Regions from separate parts of the Paenibacillus sp. FSL H8-0280 genome, predicted to be linked through region 1. Evidence: predicted binding sites of a transcription regulator. Region 1 holds the regulator's gene; the other holds the start of a gene.

What was found. The regulator LexA, encoded in region 1, represses DNA repair genes until DNA is damaged. The targets are predictions, from matches to a motif close to CGAACATATGTTCG.
Region 2: the regulator LexA is predicted to act here: its motif matches at 2,194-2,207, upstream of MHI12_RS16350 (DNA polymerase IV).

The regions. Positions count from the first base shown of each region.
Region 1 is NZ_CP150296.1:4,089,763-4,094,203, forward strand. It holds gene MHI12_RS17840 (HAD family hydrolase) at 1-77, opposite strand, end outside; gene MHI12_RS17845 (hypothetical protein) at 106-615, opposite strand; gene MHI12_RS17850 (DUF896 domain-containing protein) at 741-950, opposite strand; gene MHI12_RS17855 (LysM peptidoglycan-binding domain-containing protein) at 1,046-1,423, opposite strand; gene lexA (transcriptional repressor LexA) at 1,720-2,346, shown strand; gene MHI12_RS17865 (aldehyde dehydrogenase) at 2,452-3,753, opposite strand; gene MHI12_RS17870 (hypothetical protein) at 4,346-4,441, shown strand, end outside.
Region 2 is NZ_CP150296.1:3,702,191-3,706,631, reverse strand. It holds gene MHI12_RS16360 (hypothetical protein) at 216-584, opposite strand; gene MHI12_RS16355 (YolD-like family protein) at 586-933, opposite strand; gene MHI12_RS16350 (DNA polymerase IV) at 930-2,147, opposite strand; gene aroE (shikimate dehydrogenase) at 2,435-3,337, opposite strand; gene MHI12_RS16340 (MFS transporter) at 3,365-4,441, opposite strand, start outside.

The sequences.
Region 1 (4,441 bases):
TGAAAAGCTTCTCGAACACTACGCTCATCCCACAATAAAGTATCATCTAGGTCGAACAAAATCGCTTTTAACGCCATTCCGATCATCTACCCCTTTATGCAATAATTACTTTTCGACGGTTTCCACGGTGATCTGGTGTGCTTTTGCAAACTTCAGTAAACGTTCTGCAATCGCATCTGTATCGTAACGGTTCAATAACTTGGTAAACACCCATCTTTTCCCGCGACTGTTATGTTCGATTACAACCGTACCTGGTTCAATTCTGAATTTAACGATATCGTCAACCCCAATTGAACGTTCACGATTACCCTTCGTCGTTATAATCCGATTACTGCTAATCTTGATGTATGGACGGCGAAGCATGAAGATGACTGCCAAAAATACGTAAAGCAGCATGGTCACCCAGTCCCAAGTTGTCATTGGAGCTTGCACAAGGAATGTGCTCATAAACAGATACAAAAAGGCGAGACCGATCAAAAATATTGGGAACAACAAGCTGCGTCCCTTAAAGACTTCTTCACCTGGTGTACCAGTGATTGGTTGACCACTTTTTTTGCGTTGCTGATTTAACTGCTTGGAATTTTTCTTAACCGTTCTCTCGAACGAACGCGACATGAGAATCCCCCTTATGTGTCTTTGTATCGGCTTACATAACTGTAAACCAACATTTCCCCCTATAAATTGCACACTCAAAATAACAGGAAGAAACCTAAATATCATAATGATATCATTAGGTTTCGTTAGTGTTTGAGTTTGCCTTGGTGGCCTTTGTCATTCTCATCATCAACAATCTCAATGGTATCCAGTTGTTGTCTGAAATTGCTGCGAATATTGCTCAAATAAATCTCTCTTAGCTCGGCACGTTCAGCAAGTTCTTCCTCCGACAATCCAGTGGACTTTTGCTTACGAGCCAATTCGTTAATGCGTGCTACCAGACTATCTATATCCAAGCTTGTCCCCTCCAAAAATACAAAGTCATATTAACTTTGCCATGATAAAGGCAGCTTGTCAAGCTGACACGCGCTAACACTCATTGATGTGCATTTTATTCTGCAAATTGCGGTAGAGCTAGTACTTGACCCACTTGGATGGAAGTCGTATGAAGTTGATTCACTTTCTTAATTGCTTCTATATAAATACGTGTATCCATATTCGTCGGTTTATGTTCCAAAGAAATACTCCATAAGGTTTCCCCTTGTGAAACGGCAATCTTCCCTCCAGGCAGAACATCATTCTCATTGCCAGCAAATACAGTTAAAACAGTGCTGCATCCAATAAATATAATCAAAGAGGTAATGGCTACCTTTAACATCCATGAAGAAATCTTGAAACGCGCTAAAACCTTCTTGTAGTTCCCTATGTTAGACTTCACCAGTTCCGAATTCATCGGTTCATAAATGCTTTGATAAGTAGAATATCTCATTAAATACCCGCCTCCAAACGTTTGTTCCTATCTGTTGAAATCAATATAACACGAACACTTGTTTTGTTCAATAGATTTTTAGAACAATTGTTCGCTTCTTTTTTGAAGGAGAAATATCTTCATTGAAGTTCTTTTGCAAAGTATTTGCAGTATTATGCTCTGCCTTTTGGACAAATTCGGTTCTAAAAGTTAAAAAACACTGATTTAATGCTATTTTATTTAGAACTTATGTTTGTACGAACGGAGGTTCTATGTTATAATTTTCCCAAACGTTACTAAAATGGGGTTGATACGGTATGTCGAAGATATCCAGCAGGCAGCAGGCTATTCTGGAGTTTATACGAAATGAAGTCCGGTTGAAGGGGTATCCTCCTTCCGTACGGGAAATTGGTGAAGCTGTTGGACTGGCTTCCAGCTCAACAGTACATGGACATTTGGATCGTTTGGAGAAAAAAGGTTTGATCCGACGCGACCCTACCAAGCCAAGAGCCATTGAGCTTTTGAGCCAGGAAGAATCTGAGCATTCTCATCAATTTGCTCATAGCGTTGCACGTATTCCTGTCGTTGGTAAGGTCACAGCCGGGGTTCCAATCACTGCAACCGAGAACATTGAAGACTACTTCCCTCTTCCTACACATTATGTAGGCGAACAGAAAGTGTTTATGCTTTCAGTAGTGGGAGATAGTATGGTGGAAGCTGGAATCGTTAATGGAGATTACGTTATTGTCCGTCAACAGCAAACTGCTGATAACGGTGATATCGTCGTTGCAATGACTGAAGACGATGAAGCTACAGTGAAAACGTTCTATAAAGAGAAAGATCATATTCGCCTTCAACCGGAGAATGCGACCTTCGAACCTTTACGTTTGAAACATGTTAGTATTCTGGGTAAAGTCATTGGCCTTTTCCGAGATATTCATTAATATTTAACTTGAGTAACAAAACTAGATGTAATGAAATACGAAAGAGGTTGCCCTGATGAACAGGACAACCTCTTTTTTTCATGTTTATGTTATTTTAGCGGCTAATTATTCACTGCGTTTCAGAACACTTTTGTGATGCGAGAACACATCAAAGCTCTGTTGTCCGTGATATGAGCCCATCCCACTCTCTCCTACACCACCAAACGGGAGATAGTGTGAAGTCATATGAGAAAGTGTGTCATTAATACATCCCCCACCGAAGGACACTTGATTCAGAACCTGCTCCTGCAGTTGCTCATCTTGTGTGAAGAGATATAGCGCCAATGGTTTTGGCCGGCGAACAATCTCATCCAGCATTGGGTTCAGGTCACTGTACGTAAATACAGGAAGAATCGGACCGAAGATCTCTTCTTGCATGACAGCTGATTCCCAGTTCACATCTCCAAGTACAGTCGGCTCAATGAGCAACTGCTCACGTACAGAACGTCCACCAATCAGCGTTTTGCCATCTGTGAGGAATCCCGACAACCGATCAAAGTTACGCGCGTTAACAATATGCGGGAAATCAGCGTTCAATAACACATCATCCCCAAATTTATCTTTGATCTCTGCGCCAATCATATCGATCAGTTCATCATGAACTTGTTCATGCACAAGCAAGTAATCCGGAGCAACGCATGTTTGCCCCGCATTGAGGAACTTACCACGAACAATCCGCTGGGCCACCAGCTTCAGATCTGCATCGTTATGGACAATAGCAGGACTCTTACCACCCAACTCAAGAGTTACAGGAGTCAGATGCTCCGCAGCTGCCTTCATAACAATGCGACCAACACCCGTGCTTCCTGTGAAGAAAATATAATCAAACTTCTCTTTCAACAATGCGGTGCTGGCTTCAACTTCCCCTTCCATAACGGCAATATACTCCTGAGGGAAAATCTCATGAATCAGATCATACGTCAGACGAGATACGGCTGGTGTTAATTCAGAAGGCTTGATAACTGCACAGTTACCGGCTGCAATTGCTCCAATCAGTGGACCAAAGGCCAGTTGGAAAGGGTAATTCCAAGGTGCAATAATAAGCGCCACTCCGTATGGTTCCGGATAAATGGTGCTCACCCCATCCGGCATAGCCGAATTGGTTGGGACTTGTTTAGGTGCAGCCCATTCCTGCAGGTGTTCTAATGCAAAATCCAGTTCACCCAAAACAATACGAATCTCTGAACCGTAAGCTTCCGCCTCTGATTTGTTCAAATCTGCCCGAAGTGCATCTTGAATCCGTTGCTGATACTTTTCAATTCCTTTTCTAAGCTGTTGAAGCGCATTAATCCGATACTTGATATTTTTAGTTTGTCCTGTATAAAAAAATGTACGTTGTTCTGTCACTAGTTGTTTTGCTTGATTCATATTAACATCTCCAATTAATTATTTAAAATTAAATTGCTCAAAATTTAATTAAAGTATACCTCTTCTATATGAAACTTTCAACATACAAATGAAACATTGATTTGTATGTATTTGGACGATGTTTGCAATTTTAAATGTGTGAATGCTAGAATTCCTTTCTATCTCGTGGCTTTCAAGTTGCCTTATGAGGGTGCTATGTAAGTCTTTCATTCTATAGACAGTATCAGCTTACTGCGATAGTAGGTGAGTTTTGGTTTTAAATTCAACAGTCTCATGGAATACATCTATTATCGTAGCAGGTTATTCTAATATCTGAGTAAAAGGATGAATGGCTAAGGAGAAATGAATAAATGTTCAGTCGTTGCCTGATAAGAACAACTGAGATGTCTAAAGACAAGGTGCCGCAAGAAGTTAGAAGTTCGCGACTATTTAGGACAGACTGACTGATACAATGACCTTTATTAAGGTTTATGAGAGGCTATCCTCTTCTAGTTGCGACTCCACATGTATTAGCTTTTCCTCTCATTTACATAGAAAAATATACCTAGGTCTGATAGACTATATGCAGAATACATATATTGGAGGAATCATCTTGAAAAAAGCATCACTTTTATTGTCAGCCTTAATGTTAACAATAGCAATAACAGCTTGTGGAAGTGAGACAGAAAAAACAGCCAATACAGTGCCT
Region 2 (4,441 bases), 390 kb from region 1:
CAAAAGGACACTAACATAGTATTCTTATTCGACGTTGTATTTTAATACTCCTAGCTATTAAGATCGTGGAACCATAATCTAAAAATTTGAGGCAAAAATACCGACCTTTCAACATCAAAGGTCGGTTTACCCAATAGGGAGAAGAAAACAATGGTTATAACTGTATTATATCCACCCTATGCCGTTATATACCTTATTCTGCTCTAACTCTATGTTTATCTTGTCATATCAGTAATATCAACACTCATATGTTCAGTAAGCATTAAGGTTACATCCACTTTCACTTTGCTCCACAATAGTGTCATTTTATGAAGGTAACCTCTTACCGAATAATCTACCGTTAAACTCAGCTCAGACCTCTTTTCATCTATGATTTTTATATGATGTTCCTTTAAAATTTGTTTCGATTTGTACATCTCTAAAGCAATTTTCTTTTGGGTGCCGTCCAGGTAGTCAACATATACAGATTTCATCTTAAAGTTTGAAGCGTATATTTTTTGCTTATCTACCTCGAGCGCACCTAAAAGATAAGGGAGTTCTACCAGCCTCTTCACGAGTGAAAGTTCCTCAGAAGTCTGTCGCACCTTACACGCCTCCTTCTTCAAGTTTTACAGCGACCAATTGATCAAAATCGACCCATTCAAATCCATTCTCCATTTCAATTTTTATTTTCTTTCCAAAGGAACTGACTGAAGTGACGATTCCGTGTATATACCGATTGCCTGACTCATTAAATACTTCAAAGGCGGCTTGCAATGTATAATTGAGAGACATATCTATATTCTGAGTAATAATCTCCCACTCATCTTGATGAATCAGTGGTTTCGTTTGATAATGAATTTGAGTACGATGCTGTATAATTCGTTCTTTATGTTGTGGAAGCATCATGCGGCTCGATTCCCATAATCCATTGGCCTCCAGTTTTTTGCTCATTTGTAATGCCCCCCAATTTTAGATGCTCGATCGATCGCTTGGCCAGCAGCCGTAATGGAGCTCGCTCGTAGAATGGCAATGTCGCCAAATCGATCCTTAATGTCGTCCATCACCTGATCAATGGCTCGTTTCTGCTCTTGATCATCAAAAAAAGATAGTTGATATGTATCCGCGTTGGATAATTGAGACAGGGATACGCCAACACGGCGCACAGGTTGCCCATCCCAATGTTGATGAAATATGCGTTTGGCTAGTTTGCACACATCAACGGTTATGTTTGTTGGATCAGACAGTTTAACTTGCCTGTGAAAACCCGTTGGTTGGTCGAAGTCGGCTCCAGATACACTCACGGAAACGACACTACCCATCAGTCCCTTTTTACGGGCTCTTCTGCACACTTCTGTACAGATATCGAGGATAACTACTTCGATCTCCCAAGCCTCTATGAAATCTCTTGGCAGGGTCATTCCGTTTCCGATATCCTTTTGTGTACTGTGTGTATTGACGGTTACTGGTGAATTGTCGAGTCCATTTGCCACTCGCCAGATGACTTCTCCATTAACACCCCACTTACTTCTTAATTTGGAAAGAGACGTATTCGCCAGGTCTCTAATGGTTCGGATGCCCATCTTCCACAGATGTTTTTCCATTCTTGAGCCAATCCCCCACATATCGCGGATGGGCTTATCTCCAATGTGGAGGTGTAATTCCTCTTTCTTTAAGTGGAAAATGCCACCCTCAGCTTTTTTAGCAATCATATCGCAGCACAATTTACTGATAATTTTGTTTTCACCAATGCCAGCTCTCGCGTAAACGCCTGTTTCATTATAGATTTTGTCTTGAATTTGCTTGGCCAAATCAATTGGATCATTACCGAATAGATGCATAGACCCTGTAAAATCAGCGAATAATTCGTCTATACTGTACGGTTCGACCAGATCGGTGAACTCCTCAATAATGGACATGATTTGGGTGGATACTTCAATGTATTCTTGCATGTGTGGTTTCACAATGATCAGTTCAGGACACTTCTGAAGAGACTGCCAGAGTGGTTCCGCGGTAGATACACCTTTAGCTTTGGCCAACGGACAAGCGGCAAGGATAATTCCAGAACGTCTTGCTGGATCGCCAGCGACGGCGAGTGGTCTATTTTTGTATTGAGGCATTTTCGCCTTCTCGACTGAAGCATAAAAGCTCTGCATATCAATGAGCATAATGGTTCGCTGCTTAGCCAACACTGAAATCACCCCTGTACTTTTAAGAACGTATGTTTGTATATATTATAAACCGAACACACGTTCTTTATGCAAGAGGTAAATATTTATATTAGTCGGACTATATTTTTGCCCATTTCGGCAATCGGTATAAGTTCGTGCTGTTGGCTCAGGAAACGAACTTATACCGGAAAAAGAAAAAAGCCGCTAAACATAGCGGCTTTAATAAGAGCAGTTTTTGGTTTTCAACTGTAATAACTCTAATATTAACTTACCCTATTATCCATTCATATCTCTGTACCAAATACGCTCTCTTTCACCTCTGCAATTGGCATATCTTCTCCTGTAAATAGTTTGTAAGCAAGTGCGCCTTGCCATAACACCATACCGAGACCGTTAATCGCTTTGGCACCAGCAGCTTCGGCCTGTTTTAACAGTTTTGTTTTGCGAGGATTGTATACAACATCGGTTACTACCAAATCTTTGCGTAACACATCTTCTACATCGTCAACAATACTCAATTCATCTAATGGTTTCATGCCCAAGCTTGTAGCGTTCGCTAAGATAGCACTATCTGCGATTTCTTTACGAAATGCTTCTTTATCTTCCAAAGGGAAAACGTTAGCCTTCACGCCGAAGTGTTTCATCTCATTGTTAATATATGCTGCATTTTCTTCTGCCTTGGAGAAGAATTTGTCATTTCTGGCGAAGATACTAATCTCTTTAATGCCTGATTGAACCAACTGAATAGCGATCGGTGTTGCAGCACCTCCAGAACCGACTAAAGTTACTTTTTTCCCGTTTAGCTCGACTCCATGTTCTTCAAGATTTTTTACGTAACCTAATCCGTCCGTATTATATCCGACCAACTTGCCATTTTTATTTACGACGGTATTACTGGCTCTTGAGAATTTAGCGGTATCATCCAGCTCGTCCAAATACTGAATAACATCGATTTTGTTTGGCATGGACACATTGAATCCTGCAACGCCCATTGCTTTCATACCTTCAACTGTTTCTTTCAACTTCTCTGGCCCAACCTCAAAAGCCAAATATGCATAGTTCAACCCACTGATCGTATAACCGACATTGTGCATTTGTGGGGAAACGCTATGTCCGATTGGTGTTGCAAGTAATCCAACTAAAGTTGTTTTTGCGTCAATTTTGGCAAGATTTTTATCGTTATTCATTTGAAAGACTCCTTATGAGTTGAATTTTTATTGAAACACTTTTTTTCCTCGGATAAGTACAAAAACTGCAAGCAATACACTCAAACAAGCAATGACCATATCAAAAACAAGTGTCATGGAAATACCGATCTGTCCCACTAAGAAGCTCGATATGAAGGGAACCAATATAAAAGCAGCACTTCCTGCTATATTCACATAAGATGTTGTCGTTCCTTTGTTTTTAACGAAGAATCTTGTCATTATAGTGATAGCCAATTGGAAGGTACCGGAAGTGGACAATCCCAAGATAAACGTCATGATAATAACAATTGTATATGATTGAATAAAGAACAAGCTCAGCATGGATAGGAAGGCTATCGTTGGATATAAGATCATCACAGTAATTGGTTTTATGAACTTGTCTAATACAGCTGCAAGCAAAAGTACCGAAACCAATGCCCCAATGCTAAAGTAACTTAAAAGTTTTATCGAGACATTCTCACTTAGTCCAATATATTTAGACCCAAGCTCTGGAAGCCATGTTTGCCAAACCACAAACAATGCTGTGGAAGTAAAACCGATAAGGATGATTGCCAATCCTTCTCCCCAAAACTTCGGTTCTTCCTTGAAATGATTTTTGTAGGTTGCACTATCTGCTTCATCTTTTGAGTTGGACTTAAACGCTGGGAACGGCATAAAGATCAAGTAAATTCCACTGATCAGGAACAAGATTCCCAAAGCATAAAATGACCAGCCCCAAGAGATATCGTTGGCAACTAGATACGCGAGAATGAATGGCAGTAACGTGGCTCCGATGGACATGATCGCTTTGACCAAAACCGTAGCCGAACTAGATTTCTTAGGAAATGATTCAATCAATGCTGGGTATGTTCCTGAATCCAGCAATGAATTTGCTATTCCGGCAGTGATGGCCAATACAAAGGCCACAGGATAGCTTGACATTAAAGGAATACCAACAAGGAACAGTAAATACAGAAAACTTCCTGTAATGATGATTGGTTTACGACCGATTTTATCGGACAACCGGCCGGCAAAGAATAGAGCTATCAGCTTACCGATACCAATTGCAGAAACAAGCAAACTAATCTTTTCAACAGGTTGATT